Regions from separate parts of the Bradyrhizobium sp. 1200_D9_N1_1 genome, predicted to be linked through region 1. Evidence: riboswitches for the same ligand, from Rfam matches in the RefSeq annotation. Region 1 holds a riboswitch; the other holds the start of a gene.
The links. Region 1 has a riboswitch for ZMP and ZTP ahead of glyA (serine hydroxymethyltransferase). Riboswitches for the same ligand answer to the same signal wherever they lie in the genome.

Region 1 (9,857 bases):
CCACGCAGTGCCTGGAGACGCCGTCGCGTCCCGCCGCGACGTCGCCCGCCCGCAAGGGTCCGCGCCGCGTCGCCGGCTGATCTCCATCCATGTCGGCTTCCCAAACTTCGCAAGACAATCAGCAAGGCGCCATGAACCAGCATCTGCGGTCCGAACCCATTCCCTTCATCGACGTCGGCTCGCAGCGCCGCCGGCTCGGCGCCTCGCTCGATGCGGCCGTCAAGCGCGTGCTCGACCATTGCCAGTTCGTCAACGGCCCTGAGGTCGCCGAGCTCGAGAAGCAGCTCGCGGCCTATTGCGGCGCCAAGCACGTCATCGGCTGCGCCAGCGGCACCGACGCGATCCTGATGGTGATGATGGCGAAGAATGTCGGGCCCGGCGATGCCGTGCTGTGTCCGTCCTTCACCTTCATCGCGACCGCCTCACCGGTGGCGCGGACCGGCGCGACGCCTGTTTATGTCGACGTGGACGAGGCGACCTTCAACATGAGCCCGGAATCGCTCAAGCGCGGCATCGCGTCCGCCCGCAAGGCCGGCCTCAAGCCGGCAGCGGTCATTCCGGTCGACCTGTTCGGCCAGCCCGCCGATCACGACGCCATCGCCGAGATCGCAAAGGCCGAAGGCCTGTTCGTGCTCGACGACGCCGCCCAGGGGTTTGGCGCGAGCTACAAGGGCCGCAAGCTCGGCACCCTTGCGCTTGCTACCGCCACCAGCTTCTTCCCCGCAAAACCGCTCGGCTGCTTTGGCGACGGCGGCGCGATCTTCACCGATGACGACGAACTCGCGGCGACGCTGCGCAGCATCCGCGTGCACGGGCAGGGCATCGACAAATACGACAACGTCCGTCTTGGCCTCACCGGCCGGCTCGACACCATGCAGGCTGCGGTCCTGATCGAGAAGCTGAAGATTTTTGACGACGAGATCGCTGCTCGCAACCGGGTTGCCGAACGCTATGAGCGCGGGCTCAGCAACGTGGTCACCGTGCCGCGCCTTAGCCCCGGCAACACCTCGGTCTGGGCGCAGTACACCATCCGCCTGCCCGAGGGGACCGACCGTGACGGCTTTGCCGCGGCGCTGAAGGCCCAGGGCGTGCCGACCGCGATCTATTACGGCAAGTCGATGCATCAGCAGACCGCCTACAAGCAGTATCCGGTCGCCGAGGGCGGGTTGCCGGGTTGCGAGAGCCTGTCGCAGGACGTCATCAGCCTGCCGATGCACGCCTACCTGACCGAAGCCGACCAGGAGCGAATCATCGCCGCCGTGCGCGGGGCGATTGCGGGTTGATCTTGGTTCACCTCTCCCGCTCGCGGGAGAGGTCGGCGCGAAGCGCCGGGTGAGGGTTCTCTCCTCTGGGGGAGTCTTTCTTGTTGAGACACCCTCTCCCCAACCCTCCCCCGCGAGCGGGGGAGGGAGCAGACCGTCCCCGCGGTTTGCACCTAGACCTGATCTCGCCATGCTCTAAAACAGACGCATGCTCGGACGCATCTTCACGGTCGGTGGTTACACGCTGCTTTCGCGGCTGACGGGATTTGCCCGCGACATCATGCTCGCGGCGATCCTCGGCGCCGGCCCGGTGGCCGACGCCTTTTTCGTGGCGCTGCGGTTGCCGAACCATTTCCGCGCGATCTTCGCCGAGGGCGCGTTCAACGCCGCCTGGGTGCCGGCCTATGCGCATGTCCATGGCGAGCGCGGGGAGGGGGCGGCCAAATTGTTCGCCGACCGCATCTTCACGCTGCTCTTGGCTTCGCAAGTCGTGCTGCTCATCGCCGCCTGGCTGTTCATGCCGCAGGCCATGAGCATTTTGGCGCCCGGCTTCAGTGAGGATGCCGAGCAGCGCAAGCTTGCGATCGAGCTGACCCGGATCACCTTTCCCTATCTGCTGCTGATCACGCTGGTGACGCTCTATGGCGGCATGCTCAACGTGATGCAGCGCTTTGCCAGCGCCGCGGCCGCGTCGATCTTCCTCAACGTCGCGATGATGATGACGCTGGCAGTTGCCGTCTGGTTTCCGACCGCGGGCCACGCCGCGGCCTGGGGCGTCCTGATCTCGGGCTTCCTGCAATATTTCCTGCTCGCCGGCGATCTCGCCCGCCATGGCGGCCTGCCGCGCTTTGCGCCCTTGAAGCTCGACGAAGACGTCCGCGGCTTCTTCAAGGCGCTGGGGCCTGCGACGCTGGGCTCGATGGGCACGCAGGTCGCGCTGTTTGCCGACACCATCATCGCGACCTTCCTGCCCGCGGGCGCGCTGTCGGCGCTGTATTATGCCGACCGTCTCAACCAGCTGCCGATCGGCGTCATCGGCATCGCCATCGGCACGGTGCTGCTGCCGGAGATGTCGCGGCGCATCACCGCCAACGACCATGACGGCGCGATGAAGGCGCAACGCCGCGCGTTCGACTTCACGCTGCTGTTCTCGATCCCGTTCGTCGCGGCCTTCCTCACCGTGCCCGACGAGATCATGCGCGCGCTGTTCGCCCGCGGCGCGTTCTCGAAGGCCGATGCGGTTGCCGCAGGCAGCACGCTCGCCGCCTACGCCATCGGCCTGATCCCCTTCGTGCTGATCCGCAGCGCGGTCGCGACTTTCTACGCGCGCAAGGACACCGCGACGCCGGTGCGGGCGTCGCTGACCGGCATCGCCGTCAACGTCGCGCTGAAGCTCGCCCTGATGGGATCGCTCGCCCAGATCGGCCTCGCGCTGGCGACCGCCGTCGGCGTCTGGACCAATCTCTTGCTGGTGCTGTTCTTCGCCGTGCGGCGTGGCTTTCTGGTGCTGGACCGCGCGTGGCTGCTGTCGCTCGCGAAGTTCCTGCTGACCGGATTGATCCTCGCCGCAGCCTTCTGGCTGATCGCGCGCTTCAGCCCGGCCGCTCTTGCCTCCGTGCATGCCTTCCGGGACGAAGCGACGTTGGCTCTGCTCGCCGTCGGAGGCACGATCGTCTACGCGCTCGCGATCCTCATCCTGTTCGGCCGCAAGTGGCTGATGTCGCTGGTGCGCGGCTAGGCGAGATCGGTAGGTTCGTCCGCTCCGCCTGTAAGGGCAGACCTGCGGCAAGCCAGAGTGCGCGTCGACTGCGGAGCCATAAGCGGGCATCAGTGACTGAGCAGCCGAAGCTGAGCCTTTACGGGAGATTGGTTCAAAGACCGCGAGCCGCATGAAGCCATTCGCGACGATTCCAATTGGCGCTGCGGCAGCCGATTGGAGCGCAATAGTATCGATTGTCGTCTGTTTGAACCAAGCAGATCAGGACTTTGCCCAAGAGCAAATGATATCTCGCTCGCGACTCAATGATGTCTAGAACCCCATGAGCAAAGTCGCGGTCAATCGAGACGAGCCCGTGAAAGCCTTCTAGAGCAAGAACGCTTCGACCAGTATTGGCGAATGGATACTCCCCGAAGCCATCATTCAGCGCGTCTAGGTTGCCTCGCCATGGACCGTAGCCGAATTGCTCCCTCCAATGGAGCACCTCCGATAGCTGCATAAGAAAGTTCGGCAGACCATTGTCGCAAGCAACCTCGGCAACTTCATAACCCAGTTGCCTTAGGTCTTCTTTTGCTGCGCCGAGAACGGCCGGATTCCAAAATAACGTAACAGCTCCGTTTTGCAGAAAATCCCAATCGGCTCGATCCATATCTGCGTCAGTGAACATCGCGCCACCGTATCAATCGTTCCGGCTCATTTCCATCTGGCAATGCCGAGGCGGTCAAGAGAGTGCCGCACAGCCTCCGAAAGTGGCAGCGCGAAGGGCTCGCCTCCAGGATGCAGACAGCCTCCGCACATCCCTTGATTTTATGCGATTGCCGTGGTAGTGTCGCCTCATGATCAAATCAGTGCGCAACACCAACTCGATGCACATGACCCGCTTCGGCTGGGCCGTGGGAGGAGTCGCGCGCTAGGAATTCGACGACGACATCTTTTCCACCAGGCCCCGCCGGCATCGGACGGGGCCTTTTGTTTGGCCACGCTCCCTGCCGGCACAACAGCAGGAGCGTCCCATGCCACCGCAACAGACTAACATCACCTCCGAGACGGGGGGTGATGCCGCGAGGCTTCGCCTCGACCCCTCTGCCGTCTTGAGCCTGCTCAAGCGCTACTGTCGCGCGTTTTGGGAGCAGTCCCGGAGCCGACGGGTTGCCTTGCACGACCTGAGCGACAGGGAGCTGATGGATATCGGCCTGACGCGCGGCGAGATCGACTACTTCACGTCCGCAAGGGCTCTCGACAAGCTGAGAGATCGCGCGATGGATCCGTGGCGGCGCGGTGGGATGTAGCTAAGTCAAAGGGCTTGGTGGGCTGCGTCTTCGCGACCGATCCTTCGGGGGCGCCCGCTTTTGGCGGGCTCTTCAGGGTGAGGCCTTGTTTCGCGGCGCAATCTGGACGCCATGGTGACGGGGGCGCGACGCTTTCGCCGCCTGCGACCCATGTGCCTGTCTAAACCCATTTGCCTTGCCACTTTTTCCACGGCAATATGCCGGCAAAACAACCATGAGAACGGGATAAAAAATGGCTGCTCCCATCAAGTTCGGCGTTGGCCAAAGTGTGCTGCGCAAGGAGGATGACGCGCTCATCCGCGGCAAGGGCCGCTATACCGACGATTACGCGCCGCAGGCTGCGCTCCGCTGCTTGATGCTGCGCTCGCCGCACGCGCATGCTAAATACACCATCGATGCGAGCCGCGCCCGTACGCTGCCCGGCGTCGCACTGATCCTGACCGCCGCCGACGTTGGGGATCTCGGCAATCTGCCCTGCCTGTTCAATCTCGAGACCGATCCCTTCACCGGCCCGCCATACCCGATCCTCGCGAAGGATGAAGTGCGCCATGTCGGCGATTCCATCGCCTTCGTGGTCGCCGAGACCATCGACCAGGCCCGCGACGCGATCGAGGCGATCGAGGTCAAATGGAGCCCGCTGCCGGCGGTGACCGGCGTCGTCAACGCCGTGAAGAAGGGCGCGCCGCAGGTCTGGCCGGACAAGGCCGGCAACGTGCTGTTCGATGTTTCGATTGGTGACAAAGCCGCGACCGAAGCTGCCTTTGCCAAGGCGCATGCGGTCGCCGAGATCGCCATCGTCAATCCGCGCGTGGTCGCAAGCTTCATGGAGACGCGCGCGGCGGTCTGCGAATATGACGCCAAGCGCGACCATCTGACGCTGACGGTCGGCAGCCAGGGCAGCCATCGTCTGCGCGACATCCTCTGCCAGAACGTGCTGAACATCCCGACCGAGAAGATGCGGGTGATCTGCCCCGACGTCGGCGGCGGCTTCGGCACAAAACTGTTTCCGTACCGCGAATACGCCCTGATGGCGGTTGCCGCGCGGCAACTGAAGAAGGCGGTGAAATGGGCAGCCGACCGCTCCGAGCATTTCATGGGCGACGCGCAGGGCCGCGACAACGTCACCACCGCGAAGATGGCGCTGACTGAAGACGGCAAGTTCCTCGCCATGGATTGCGACTTGATGGGCGACATGGGCGCGTATCTGTCGACCTTCGGGCCCTATATCCCGCATGGCGGCGCCGGCATGCTGCCGGGGCTCTACGACATCCAGGCCTTCCACTGCCGGGTGCGCACCATCTTCACCCACAGCGTGCCGGTCGACGCCTATCGCGGCGCGGGCCGGCCCGAGGCGGCCTATGTGATCGAGCGCCTCGTCGATGCCTGCGCCCGCAAGCTCGACATGACGCCGGACGCCATCCGCCGCAAGAACTTCATCCAGCCAAAGGCGCTGCCGTACAAGACGGCCACGGGCAAGGTCTATGATTCCGGCGACTTCGCCGCGCATCTCAAGCGCGCCATGGAGATCGCCGAGTGGAAGGAGTTTCCCAAGCGCGCCAAGGCGGCCAAGAAGCAGGGGCTCATTCGCGGCATCGGCCTTGCGAGCTATGTCGAGATTTGCGGCGTGATGGGTGAGGAGACGGCCAACGTCCGCCTCGATCCCAATGGCGACGTCACCGTCCTGATCGGCACGCAGTCGAGCGGACAGGGGCACCAGACCGCCTATGCGCAGATCGTCGCCGAGCAGTTCGGCGTGGCGCCGGAGCGCGTCCACGTCCGTCAGGGCGATACCGACGAGATCGCGACCGGTCTCGGCACCGGCGGCTCGGCTTCGATCCCGTCAGGCGGCGTCAGCGTCGAGCGCGCCACGCGCGAGCTCGGGCAGAAGCTGAAGGAGATCGCGGCGCAGGCGCTGGAAGCCAGCGCCGGCGACCTCGAGATATCGGAGGGCGTGCTGCGCATCGCCGGCACCGACCGTTCGATCTCGTTCGCCGATCTCGCCAAGCGGCCGGGCGCCGATCCGTCGAAGCTGAACGGCAGCGCCACCTTCGCCAGCGCCGACGGCACCTATCCCAACGGCACCCATGTCGCGGAGGTCGAGATCGATCCGGCGACCGGCATCATCAAGATCGTCAACTACGTGATCGTCGACGATTTCGGCAAGACGCTCAACCCGCTGCTGCTCGCCGGGCAGGTGCATGGCGGCGCCATGCAGGGCATCGGCCAGGCCTTGATGGAGCAGGTGGTCTACGGCGCCGGTGACGGCCAGCTGATCACCGCGACGTTCATGGACTACGCGCTGCCGCGGGCGGCTGATGGTCCGGACTTCGTGTTCGAGACCGCCAACGTTCCATGCAAGACCAATCCCATGGGCGTGAAGGGGGCGGGCGAGGCCGGCGCGATCGGCTCCTGTCCGGCCGTCGTCAACGCCATCGTCGACGGGCTCTGGCGCGAGTACAAGATCGACCACATCGACATGCCGGCGACCCCGGAACGGGTGTGGATCGCCATCAGCGAGCACCGTCGCCGTCACAGCCTGTAAGCCACAATCCTGCCGCGCGGGAATAAACGCCCCGCGCGGGGTTCTATCCATGGATGGATCGCGACTCCCGTGAAGCGGGTGGCGGGTCCAATCCCAAGGCATCTGCGAGTCGGAGAAACTAACCAATGAAACGGACGATGATTGTCGTGACGACCCTGCTATTGGGCGCGGGCGCCGTGATGGCGCAGCAGGAGGTCGCGGTTCAACAGGATAATCTGATGCGCTCGCAGGCCAAGAGCCTCTATACGGTCATCCTGAAGATGACCAAGGGCGATATCCCCTACGACCAGAAGGCCGCCGACGAGGCGATCGCCAATCTCGAGACCGACGTCGCCAAGATCGCCAAGACCTTCGAGGTCAATCCCAAGCAGGACGTGGTGAACGCGACCTACGGGGCATCGCCGAAGGTCTGGAAGAACAAGGCCGATTTCGACTCCAAGATCCCGCCGGTGCAGAAGGCGATCGCGCAGGTCAAGGGCAAGATCACCGACGTCGCGAGCCTCAAGGCCGCCTATACCGCGATCAACGATCGTTGCACCGACTGCCACGAGACGTATCGGCTGAAGTTGAAGTAGCCACCTGAATTTTTTCCACGCTCGACCTCGTAGCCCGGATGAGCGCAGCGATATCCGGGGAAGGCGACCCCGCATGTCGCTTCGCTCATGCGGCTCCGAGCGTTGCTTCAATCAGCACGGCCTGCCGGACCTGGTAGTTGCGGCAGGTGCGCAGGTCAGCTAGGTTGTACTTCACGAAGAGCCTCCGTGCTCATTCGTCCTATCGCGCGACTGGCGAGCTAACGTGGAATCGACCACGGTGAAGCGCGAAGGGTTCCGACGCCGATCGCCTGGGCAACCAATCTGCTGGAAAAACAGCGTGTTGAGGAGCCCGAGCATGCCGTCATTTCGCAACGAACTGTCCATCAACGATCAAGAGATCGCCGCTGCCCTTGTGGGGGAAGAGCGCCGCCAACAGGACGGCGTCGAGCTGATTCCGTCCGAGAATTACACCTACCCGGAGGTGCTTGAGCTGCTCGGATCGGTCTTCACCAATAAATATTCCGAGGGATATCCGGGACGCAGATACTACGGCGGCCAGCAGTATACGGACGAAATCGAGAGCCTCGCACGCGAGCGGGCTTGCTCGCTTTTTCGTGCTGAGCACGCCAACGTTCAGCCTCTTTCCGGATCACCGATGAATCAGGCCGTCTATCTCGGCCTGTTGGAGCCCGGCGACACCATTCTCGCCATGGACCTGTCCCATGGCGGTCATCTCACCCACGGCGCGCCGGTATCCCACATGGGGCGTTTGTTCAACTTCATTCGCTACAAGACGGCCCCGTCAAACGGCGGCGCGATAGATTTCGACGAATTGCGCGCGATTGCGCGTGAAGCGCGTCCGAAGATGGTGTTGTGCGGTTACAGCTCCTATCCGCGCGACCTGGACTATGCGGCATTCAAGAGTATTGCCGACGAAGTTGGCGCGCTCACGATGGCTGACGTGAGCCACTATGGCGGATTGGTTGCCGCGAATGTCATGCGCAATCCGCTTGATGCCGGCTTCGACGTCATGACGACGACATCCCACAAGACACTGCGCGGCCCCCGGGGCGGGATCATCCTATGCCGGAAAGAAAATGCCGCTCGGATCGATGCTTCCGTATTTCCCGGTTTGCAGGGCGGACCTCACATGAACGTCGTGGCCGGGATTGCCGTGACGCTCAAGAAGGCGGCGACCCCGGATTTCAAGGTTTACGCGCGGCAGGTCTTGCGCAACGCGAAGGTTCTTGCCGGAGCGCTGATGGAGCGCGGGATGAAGCTGGTCACGGACGGAACGGACAATCACATGATGGTCGTCGATACGGCAGCGTCCGTCGGACTGGACGGGCGGGCAGCCGAGGATGTGCTTGATGCCATAGCCATCACCACGAACAAGCAAGTGATTCCGGACGATCCGCGCCCGCCGCTCAGGCCGAGCGGTATTCGCCTTGGGACACCGGCGGCGACTACGCGTGGCATGGCAGAACCCGAAATGCGTCGTATCGGCGAGTTCATTGCGGCGGCTTTGCAGGCGAACGGCAACGATGTGGTCGTCGCGCGCCTCAGGTCAGAGTGCGTCGAGATGTGCCGGGCTTTTCCTGTTCCGGGCGTGGTGTCCGGAGCAAATTCTGTTCCGAAGGCCTGACGGATCGTTCTCAGAGTGGTTATCTTCGGTCGAGCCGCCGCGGCGTTGATTCGACCTGCTGGATGCCGGCGCATCTCGCTCCCGATTGCCTCACGATGTTTGGAGTTCCAACGCGCGGCGCGGATCCTAGTCAACAGCGAGACTGGCCATGGTAAAACCCTTTCCGTCGAAGACCCACATCGGCAACCATATGCTGCATCCGGAAACGCTGATGCTGACCTATGGCTATGATCCGCAACTGTCGGAAGGCGCCATCAAGCCGCCGGTGTTCCTGACCTCGACCTTCGTGTTCAAGACCGCCGAAGACGGGCAGGACTTCTTCGACTACGTCGCCGGCCGGCGCGAGCCGCCGGAGGGGATGGGCGCGGGCCTGGTCTATTCGCGCTTCAACCACCCCAACAGCGAAATCGTCGAGGACAGGCTCGCGGTCTATGAGCGCACCGAGAGCTGCGCGCTGTTCTCCTCCGGCATGGCGGCCATCGCAACCACGATCCTCGCCTTCGTGCGCCCCGGCGACGTCATCCTGCACTCCCAGCCGCTCTATGGCGGGACGGAAACCCTGCTGACCAACACGCTTGCGCGCCTGTCGATCGGCGCTATCGGCTTTGCCGACGGCATCGACGAGGCGGCGGTCAAGCAGGCCTCGGAGGAGGCGATGGGCAAGGGCCGGGTTTCGATGATCCTGATCGAGACCCCGGCCAACCCGACCAATGGCCTCGTCGACGTCGCGATGATCCGCCGCATCGCCGACGCGATCGGAAAGGCCCAGGGGCATACGCCGATCATCGCCTGCGACAATACGCTGCTCGGGCCGGTGTTTCAGCGGCCGATCGAGCATGGCGCGGACCTTTCGCTGTACTCGCTGA
Region 2 (9,857 bases), 3.1 Mb from region 1:
GCGCCCGCCGCCCACTCGCCGCCGAAGCCGAGGCCGAGCACGGCGCGTGCAATCAGGAGCTGGTCGAAATTCTGCACGACGGCACAGACCAGCGAGAAGAACGAGAACCAGATGATGGTGATCTGGAGCGTCCTGACTCGTCCGATATGGTCGGAGAGGTGGCCGCCGAGCCAGCCGCCGATCGCAGAGGCCAGCAGCGTCACGGTGCCGGCGAGACCCGCCGAGGCCGCATCGACCTTCCACAGCGCGATGATGGTGCCGATCACCAGCGGATAGATCATGAAGTCCATGCCGTCGAGCGCCCAGCCCGCCGCGCAGGCCCAGAACGTCCGCCGCTCCGGCGCGTTCATGTCGCGATAGAAGGCGAGAAGGCTGGTGTCCTCGATCTCGGCGCGTTCGATGCGCTGGTTCGGATCGGCTGTGGTCATGTGTGTTTCCCCGGCAGTTTCTTAAAAGCCGCGCGGTGGTAGCACGCGCAGCAGCGGGCGCAAGCCGGCGCCCGCTTCCGTGCCATGCGGCGGACGAGTTACTGCCCTGCCGCCTCTGCGCCGCGTGTGCGCGGATCGGGTGCGCCGAGGGGGCCATTCGGTGTCACCGCGATCGAATTGGCGGAAGTCTGTCCCATCGGCTCGACGATGGGATGGTCCATCGCCTTCAGCTCGAACAGGACATCGTCGGGAAAGCCGCGCTCGACGCGCACCTCGTCCGGCAGCCATTGATGGTGCAGCCGCGGTGTGGCAACGGCGGCGGCCACATCCATTTTGTAATCGAGCACGTTCACGATCACCTGGAGCACGGTGGAGATGATCCGGCTGCCGCCGGGCGAACCCGTCACCAGCACCGGCTTGCCGTCCTTCAGCACGATGGTCGGCGACATCGACGACAACGGTCGCTTGCCGGGCCCTGGCAGGTTGGCCTCGAAGCCGACAAGGCCGTAGGCGTTGGACGCGCCGACCGCCGCGGTGAAATCGTCGAGCTCGTTGTTGAGCAGCACGCCGGTACCCTCGGCGACGAGGCCAACGCCATAGCTGAAGTTCAGCGTGTATGTATTGCTGACGGCGTTGCCGCGGCTGTCGACGACGGAGAAATGCGTGGTGTTGCTGCCCTCGCGCGGCGAGGCGGCGGCGGAGACCAGCTGCTTCGACGGCGTGGCGCGGCTGGTGGAGATGCCCGCGCGCAGCTTGGCGGCGTAGTCCTTTGCCGTGAGGGTCTCGATCGGCGCATTGACGAAGGCGGGATCGCCGAGATAGCGCGCGCGGTCTGCATAGGCACGCTTCATGGCCTCGATCAGGAGATGCAGCGATGCCGGCGATCCCTGCTTGAGGTCGGCAAGCTGAAAGCCTTCGAGGATATTGAGGGTCTCCACCAGCACCACGCCGCCGGAGGAAGGCAGCGGCATCGACACGATGTCGTAGCCGCGATAAGTGCCGCGCACCGGCGTGCGGATCACCGCCTGATAGGTCTTCAGATCGGCTGGCGTCATGATGCCGCCCGCCTCGGACACGGCCTTGGCGAGTTTGTCCGCGACCGCGCCCTCATAGAAGCCGCGTGGTCCCTGCGCGGCGACGGCCGCCAGCGTATCGGCAAGGTCGCCCTGCACCAGCCTGTCGCCGTCACTGAGCGGCGCGCCATCGGGGCGCGAGAAGATCCTGGCCGCGGAAGGCCAGCGTGTCAGCCGCCGGTGCCAGCCCGGGAGCGTGTCGGCGATGTCGTCGCTGACGACGAAGCCGTCGCGGGCGAGCGCGATCGCAGGCTCGAGCAATTGCGCGAGCGTGAACTGGCCCGAGCCATATTTTTCCAATGCCAGGGCAAGGCCTGCGACGGTTCCGGGCACGCCGATGCCGAGCGCGGAATCGCGCGACTTCGCAATGTCGGGCTTGCCGTCGGGGCCGAGGAAGATTTGCGGCGTGGTCGCTGCCGGCGCGGTCTCGCGATAGTCGATCGCGATGTCCTCGTTGCGCTCGGCGGAATGGATCATCATGAAGCCGCCGCCGCCGATATTGCCGGCGCGCGGATAGGTCACCGCCATCGCAAAGCCGGTCGCGACCGCGGCATCGACGGCATTGCCGCCGCGTCGCAGGATATCGGCGCCGACCTGCACCGATATCTTTTCCTGCGCCACCACCATGCCGTGCTCGGCTGCAACGGCATGCACCGTGTCGAGCGCCGGCGGGACATAGCCCCGCCGCGCATCCTGCGCGGTCGCAGATGCCAGACCAAGCGCCAGAGTGGCCAGGAAGGCGAAAAACGTCCGCCGGGTCGAAAATGACGACATCATCAAATTTCCGCCGGGTCCTCGGGACAGTTCACACGCGTCGCTTATGCTATACGGTTTGCCCCAAGACAGGCAAAACTGTTCGTGATGAGGACTGCGTGATGACGACGATCGCCTCGGATGCGCGCATGGCCGGCGTGCTGCGGACCTATCCGCCGCGCGCCGCTGTCATCAGCTGGATCTTTTTCGACTGGGCTGCGCAGCCTTATTTCACGCTGATCACGACCTTCGTGTTCGCGCCTTATTTCGCCACCAGCATCGCGCCAGATGCTGCCACAGGCCAATCGCTGTGGGGCTTTGCGATGGCGGCTGCGGGCCTCGCCATCGCGCTGATGTCGCCGGTGCTGGGGGCCATCGCGGATGCCTCGGGCCGCAGGAAACCATGGATCGCGGGGTTCGGCACGCTGCTGGTGCTGGCGTCCTGCTCGCTGTGGATCGGCAAGCCCGGCGATCCCTCAGTCATTCCGCCCCTGCTCACCGCGGTCGCGCTCGCCAGCGTCGGCGCGGAATTCGCCACCCTCTTCAACAACGCGATGATGCCGACCCTGGTGCCGCCCGAGCGAATCGGCCGGCTCTCCGGCACCGGCTGGGCCACGGGGTACATCGGCGGCATCGTCAGCCTGATCATCGTGCTCGGCTTGCTCGCTGCGAATCCCGAGACCGGACGCACGCTGCTCGGCTTCACGCCGCTGTTCGGGCTTGATCCGGCCAGTCATCAGGGAGATCGCGCCGCCGGACCGCTGACCGGGGTGTGGTTCATCATCTTCGTGACGCCGATGTTCCTGTTCACGCCGGACTATCCGGCGAAGCGGCCGGTGCGCGAGGCGCTACGCAAAGGCCTGTCGGAGCTGAAGCAATCGATCAGGAGTTTGCCGCAGCAGAAATCGCTCGCGGCGTTCCTGCTCGCCAACATGATCTACACCGACGGCCTGGTGTCGCTGTTCGCGTTCGGCGGCATCTACGCCGCCGGCACCTTCGGCTGGCACACGATCCAGATCGGCACCTTCGGAATCATGCTCGCGATAGCCGGCGCGTTCGGCGCCTGGCTCGGCGGCAAGCTGGACGATCATCTCGGGCCGAAGCGCGTCATCGCCGGCAGCATGCTGATTCTGCTGCTGTCGGTGGCGGCGATCCTTCTGGTCGACAAGGACAGCGTGCTGTTCGTCAAGGTCGCGGCCCCCCAGCCGGGCGCTCCCCTGTTCTCGAGCGCGGCCGAACGCGCCTATCTCGTGCTGGGCTGCCTCATCGGCGCCGCCGGCGGTCCGCTTCAGGCTGCCTCGCGCACGTTGCTGATCCGCCTCGCGCCAAAGGATCGCATCGCGCAGTATTTCGGCCTGTTCGCGCTGACCGGGAAAGTGACGTCCTTCATCGGCCCACTGCTGATCGGCATGATCACGGCGGTGACGGCCAGCCAGAAGGCCGGCATGGCCGTGCTGGTGGTGTTCTTCGTCGCGGGACTGGGGCTCTTGATGCGGGTGCGGGAGTAGCTTCCCGCCGTCATTCCGGGGCATCGCGGAGCGATGAACCCGGAATCCAGAAGTTGTCGCGCGAGATTCTCAGGTGCGCAATTGCGTACCAGAGTTCGCGCTGCGCGCGCCCCGGAATGACGGCGAAATCAGTGCCTGAAATGCCGCGTTCCCGTGAACACCATGGCGATGCCGTGCTCGTCGGCGGCCTTGATCACCTCGTCGTCGCGCATGGAGCCGCCGGGCTGCACCACGGCGGTGGCGCCGGCCTCGATGCAGGCGAGCATGCCGTCGGCGAACGGGAAGAACGCGTCCGAGGCCACCACCGAGCCCTTGGTGAGCGGCTCGGCGAGCTTCAGCTCAACCGCCGCATCCTGCGCCTTGCGCGCCGCAATGCGAGCTGAATCGACCCGGCTCATCTGGCCCGCGCCGATGCCGACGGTGGCGAGATCCTTGGCGTAGATGATGGTGTTGGACTTGACGTGCTTGGCCACCCGGAACGCGAACTTGAGGTCCCGCATCTCGGCGTCCGTGGGCGCACGCTTGGTCACGACCTTGAAGGTCATGTCGTCGACCACGGCGTTGTCGCGGCTCTGCACGAGCAGGCCGCCGGCCACCGTCTTGGCGGTGAGGCCCGGCGCGCGCGGATCGGGCAGGCTGCCCGCGAGCAGCAGGCGGAGGTTCTTGCGCGCGCCGATGATCGCGATCGCTTCCTCGCTGGCGTCGGGCGCGATGATCACCTCGGTGAAGATCTTCGTGATCTCGCGCGCGGTGTCGGCGTCGAGCGCGCGGTTCATCGCGATGATGCCGCCGAACGCCGAGGTCGAATCGCAGGCGAGCGCTTTGCGATAGGCGCTGACGAGGTCGGAGCCCTCAGCGACGCCGCAGGGATTGGCGTGCTTGACGATGACGCAGGCCGCGGTGCGCTTGGCGTCAAACTCGCCGATGCACTCGTATGCCGCATCGGTGTCGTTGATGTTGTTGTAGGAGAGCTCCTTGCCCTGCAGCTGCCGTGCGGTCGAGACGCCTGGGCGCTTGTCGGGAGTCGCATAGAATGCCGCCGTCTGGTGCGGGTTCTCGCCGTAGCGCAGCGACTGGATCAATTTGCCGCCGAAGGCGCGGAAATCAGGTGCGTCGATCTCGAGCTGCCGGTTGAACCAGTTCGAGATCGCGGCGTCGTAGGCCGCGGTGCGCGCATAGGCCTTCGCGGCAAGCCGCCGGCGCAGCTTCAGCGTGGTTGCGCCCTTGTTGGCGGCGAGCTCGTCGAGCACCGCCTTGTAGTCCTCGGCCTCGACCACCACGGCGACGTCGTCATGGTTCTTGGCGGCGGCGCGGATCATCGCGGGGCCGCCGATGTCGATGTTCTCGATGCAATCCTCGAAGCCCGCGCCTTTGTCCACGGTCGCCTCGAACGGATAGAGATTGACGACGAGCAAATCGATCGGCGCGATGCCGTGCGCCTTCATCGCATCCGCATGGTCCTTGTTGTCGCGGATCGCGAGCAGGCCGCCATGCACCTTCGGATGCAGCGTCTTGACGCGGCCGTCCATCATCTCGGGGAAGCCGGTCAGCTCGGAAACGTCCTTCACCTTGAGGCCGGCCGCGGCGATCGCCTTGGCGGTGCCGCCGGTCGAAACCAGTTCGACGTCATGGGCGGCAAGCGCCTTGGCGAATTCGATCAGGCCGGTCTTGTCGGAGACGGAAAGCAGGGCACGGGTGACGCGGCGGGGATGGTCAGTCATGAGCAAGATCCTCTGTCTTAAGGAGTGTCTATGCCCAGGCGCGCGGCGTCTTAAGTCCCGCGCTTCCCGATGGTGCTCCATCCAAGGTCGCCAGTCGCGCGAGCGAGCGCTCGATAGCAGCTTTCGGCCGTTTTCACAACGATGAGATGGGGCCGAATCGTGCGCATTTACAGCGGAAGTTCCGGCTCGCGGCGGGCGTTGCGGCGGGCATTGGTGACAGCGGGCGAAGCGGTGGAGCGGACAAAGCTCCAGCGGAGCGAGGGCGCCTGGCGGGCATCCTGCCGGATCACGATCTGCGCGGTGCGGCGGGGGCCGTCATTGCCGGCCAGGAACACGCTGTCCTCGAGGTCGACCTTGTCGTCGAGCGCCTCGAAGGTCCAGACGTCGCGGTTCGGCAGCACCAGCATGACGCCGCGGGCATCCGACAGCCGGCTCGCCTTCACCGCCGGATGCAGATGGAAGCGGACCGCGAAATCGGCATCCGCGCCCTTGAAACGTCCGCCTTGCGGCGGCGACAGCGTGTCCTCGCCGTCGATGCGCGCGCCGTCATTGGCGATCATCAGGACGCGGCGATGGATCGCGCCGAATTTGGCGAGATAGCCGTCATGCGACGTCGTGAGCAGCGTGCCGTTCTGAACGACCTCGCGATAGCTCTCGACCTCGACCGGGCCGCTGGTGACAGGCGAGCCATGCAACAGCCGCTTCATCGCCGACATCTCCACGAACTGGCATGAAGAGGTGTCGTGATAGGTCAGCGTCGAATGCGCCGCCGTGCTGCGCGCGAACGGCCGCCAATTGTCGCGGCCCGTGGTCGGCATCCCGCAATTGGTGACGATGCGGCTGATGCCGGAGGACAATTCGAACGACAGGCAGCCGGCATGGGCGTCGTGGCTGACGCCGGCCGGCGGCGGCGGGCCGGTGTCGATGATCAGCGTGGTCTGGCCGGCATCGAGGCGCTGGAAGCCGGTATGCGGCATGTTCGCCATCGGCGCGCCGTGGGTGTCGTCATAGGCGAGCAGCGTGGCGAGCAGGTCCGAGGGCGTTGCGCTCATGCCGTTGAACAGCGCGAAATTGCCGTCGCCGTGCCGGAAGAAGCGCAGCATCGGCATCATGCGGTCGATCGCGTTGAGCAGCGCCGGCGGCGGCGCGATGTTGCGCGCGGCAAAGGTCTGCCGCAGCGGCAAGAGGTCGATCAGGAGCTCGATCAGCGCGCCCGGATTGCGGGAGATGTGTCCGCCGTCGGGCAGGATCTGCCGCTGCAACTCGTCCGAAAGTTTTTTCGAGGCGCTGCGGATATGGCGCGCCTGGTTGGCGAGGCAGAGTGTCGTGTAGCACAGCGCGATCAGCACCTGGAGCTTCGGCACCCCGTCCGGGATGTTGACCATGGTGTAGCGCAGGAAGCGGATCTCGCGGGCCAGCGCGCGCAGATAGCGGCGGTAGAATTTGTTGTCGGTGTCGTTGAGCACCAGGGGCGCCTGCGACAGCAGCGAGATCACGCGCCGCGCGAGCACGTCGGCGCGCCGCGCGACGGGGCGGCGCTTGTTGGCGGGGTTGGCGATCCAGTCCTCGACCAGTGCGCGCGCATTGGCGCGCGTCAGTGCGGTGTCGGCGGCGCGCAGATGGCGCAGCCAGCCGAAGCCGAGCAGCGCAACCTCCCAATCCTCCGACGGCGGCTCGAGATCGAAGATCGAGCGGCCGTGGCAATTGACGATCTTGCCGGCGAAGACGAAGCGGCCGGCATAGATCTCGGCGGCGCGGGTCGCGTCCGCGGTGCGCAGATCATGCGGCGCGATGATCAGGCGGTCGGTGCGGCCGGGCCAGACCCGTGACAGCGCAACGGAGCCGCCGCTCGCGCGCGCGAGCATGTTCCGCGCGAAGCGGTTCATCACCAGCGTCGAGATACGTCTGCGTTGAGCGACCGACACGCCTTGCCTTGAAGGGGGAGAGGAGGATTCCGACGAATCCTTATTAATCCCAAAATCGACCGTCTGACACCACCTTGAACGGTGGGAATCAACGCCGAGGTTGCAAAAACCAGTGCAAAATCAGGATTTAACGAGCCGGGCTGCAAAGAATCCGTCGAGCCCGCCGAGCTTGGGATCGGCGTTCGGCAGATGGCTGGGCAGGGTACGCAGGTCGCCCTCGGCAGTGATGATCTCGGAGAGTCCTGAGACCTCCGACGCCTCGATCGGGACGCGGCGAAGCGCAGGCTCTGCGGCCAGCAGCGTGGCGATGGCCTGTTCGCCCTCTTCGGGTTCCAGCGAGCAGGTGCAGTAGACCAGCGTCCCGCCCGGCTTGAGCAGCGAGACCGATTTTCGCAGCAGCCGCTGCTGGAGCGCGGTCAGGGCGGCGATGTCGGACTCCTGTCGCAGCCAGGCCACGTCGGGATGACGGCGGATCGTGCCGGTCGAGGTGCAGGGCGCGTCGATCAGGATACCGTCAAAACCTTCGGCGGGGCCGGCCCATTCCGCGGCGTCAGCGACGACGGTCTCGGCCTGGAGCGACAGCCGCGCCAGATTCTCGCGCAGCCGTGCGACCCGGGCGGGCGAGCGGTCGATCGCCGTGACATGCGCGCCGGCGTGCGCCAGTTGCGCGGTCTTGCCGCCGGGGGCGGCGCAGAGATCGGCAATGGACTTGCCCTTGATGTCGCCGAACAGCCGGGCCGGCAATGCGGCGGCGGCATCCTGCACCCACCATTGTCCCTCGGCGAAGCCGGGCAGCATGGTCACCGAGCCGTGCAGCAGCATCCGCACCGTCCCCGTCGGCAGCGTCTCGCCGTGCAGGCGGCTCGCCCATTGTTCGGCGTCCGACTTCACGGTCAGATCGAGTGACGGCTCATGGCCGAGCGCCAGCGCCATGTCTCTTGCGGTGGCCTCGCCATAATGTGCGCGCCAGCGCGCCAGCAGCCATGGCGGCAGGTCCAGCGATTGCGTGGCGACTTCCTCGACCAGCGCCTGGCCCTCGCGCGCACAGCGGCGCAGCACGGCGTTGACGAGGCCGGCATAGCGCGCGGCGCGCCGGTCGGATTGCACGAGGCGGACGGAGAGATCGACGGCGGCATGATCGGGCACGTCCATCCAGAGGATCTGGGCGGCGCCGATCAGCAGCGCGCTCTGCGCGCGCGGTGCTTCGGAGGGAATGCCCTTGTCGAGCAGGCGGGACAGCACATGGCCGAGCGTGCCGAGCCGGCGCAGCACGGTCGCGACCAGGCGGCGCATCAGCGCGCGGTCGCGGTCGGCCAGCGTCTTCAGTCCGGGATGGGCGCCGCTGCCGTCGAGCTGGTCGTCAAGCGTGCGGTGCTTGTGCAGCACGCCGTCGACGATGTCGGCGGCAATCCGCCGCGCCGCGAGACCAGGCACTTCGGATGGTGGGGCGAAACGTTGAGATGGCATGCGGAAGCAAGGTTCTGAGCGAGCGGCAGTTCCGCCGATATGGGCGCATGCCTTGAGAAAGCGATCTCTGGCACGCGAATATGCCAAATGTAAGAATCGCTTCCGGCTTTTTCAGCCCTTTGGGCCCGATTTCAGGAATGCGTTATTGGACGTCGCATTGCGGCTCGTCCTGCGCTAGAAGACCTGGCGATGAGTGACCAGCCACCCGTTTCCGATCGCAAGCCGCTGTCGCCGGCAGCCCAGCGCGCGCTGGCCGAGGCCGAGGCGCGCCGACAGGCTGCGGCGATCCAGGCCGAGGACGACGCCAAGGCGACGCCGAAGGAGTTGCAGGGGCCGAAGGGACCCGAGCCGACCCGCTACGGCGATTGGGAGCGCAAGGGCATCGCTTCCGATTTCTGAGCCGTCAGCCGGATCGGCCGATGATGCGGGCAAGGCTCGTCCCGGCCGCTAGAGATAATGGTGCTCCTGGGCGCGGCGCAGGTTGATATCGACCGCGGCGGCGTAGAAGTGCGTGCCCTTGGTCGGGCCACCGACCGCGTACACGTTCGGATGAGCTGTGCCGTGGCGGTCGTGGACACGGCTGTCGTCGTAGCCGCAGCGAATCCCGCCGAGTGCGTCAAACGCGATGAGCCCCTGTCGCTGCATGTCCTGATAGAGCGGGCTCGAGTCCAGCCGGTAGGACGGTCCTGTCGCGTCGATGACGTAATCGACGTCGTGACGATCGCCGTCGCCGAGGATCGCGCGAAATCGGCCGCCGATGCCGGTCACGTTGCGCAGCCGGGCGCGGGCCGAGAGCCTGCCCGAGCGCATCAGGTCGCGGATACGGATTGCGTTCTCCAGCGGCATCGCCGAACGATTGCGGAGCCAGCCGGAATTGTAGACGTCCATGAAGCGCATCTTCTCGACATCGCGCATCCGGCTCCAGGCATCGCACATCACGTCGATGACACTGACGAGATAGGAGTAGACGCTGGGCTCGCCG

Region 2: another riboswitch for ZMP and ZTP. It lies ahead of purH (bifunctional phosphoribosylaminoimidazolecarboxamide formyltransferase/IMP cyclohydrolase); the one in region 1 lies ahead of glyA (serine hydroxymethyltransferase).

The regions. Positions count from the first base shown of each region.
Region 1 covers NZ_CP197226.1:3,402,207-3,412,063, forward strand. The annotation lists gene AB5K84_RS16285 (Gfo/Idh/MocA family protein) at 1-80, shown strand, start outside; gene AB5K84_RS16290 (DegT/DnrJ/EryC1/StrS family aminotransferase) at 132-1,283, shown strand; gene murJ (murein biosynthesis integral membrane protein MurJ) at 1,471-3,000, shown strand; gene AB5K84_RS16300 (hypothetical protein) at 3,134-3,646, opposite strand; gene AB5K84_RS16305 (DUF1127 domain-containing protein) at 3,993-4,268, shown strand; gene AB5K84_RS16310 (xanthine dehydrogenase family protein molybdopterin-binding subunit) at 4,501-6,810, shown strand; gene AB5K84_RS16315 (cytochrome c) at 6,936-7,385, shown strand; ZMP/ZTP riboswitch at 7,582-7,667, shown strand; gene glyA (serine hydroxymethyltransferase) at 7,702-8,991, shown strand; gene AB5K84_RS16325 (cystathionine gamma-synthase family protein) at 9,140-9,857, shown strand, end outside.
Region 2 covers NZ_CP197226.1:264,623-274,479, forward strand. The annotation lists gene AB5K84_RS01245 (MFS transporter) at 1-428, opposite strand, end outside; gene ggt (gamma-glutamyltransferase) at 527-2,278, opposite strand; gene AB5K84_RS01255 (MFS transporter) at 2,377-3,762, shown strand; gene purH (bifunctional phosphoribosylaminoimidazolecarboxamide formyltransferase/IMP cyclohydrolase) at 3,891-5,483, opposite strand; ZMP/ZTP riboswitch at 5,509-5,591, opposite strand; gene AB5K84_RS01265 (heparinase II/III family protein) at 5,651-7,369, opposite strand; gene AB5K84_RS01270 (RsmB/NOP family class I SAM-dependent RNA methyltransferase) at 7,529-8,875, opposite strand; gene AB5K84_RS01275 (DUF1674 domain-containing protein) at 9,065-9,274, shown strand; gene AB5K84_RS01280 (FAD/NAD(P)-binding protein) at 9,323-9,857, opposite strand, start outside.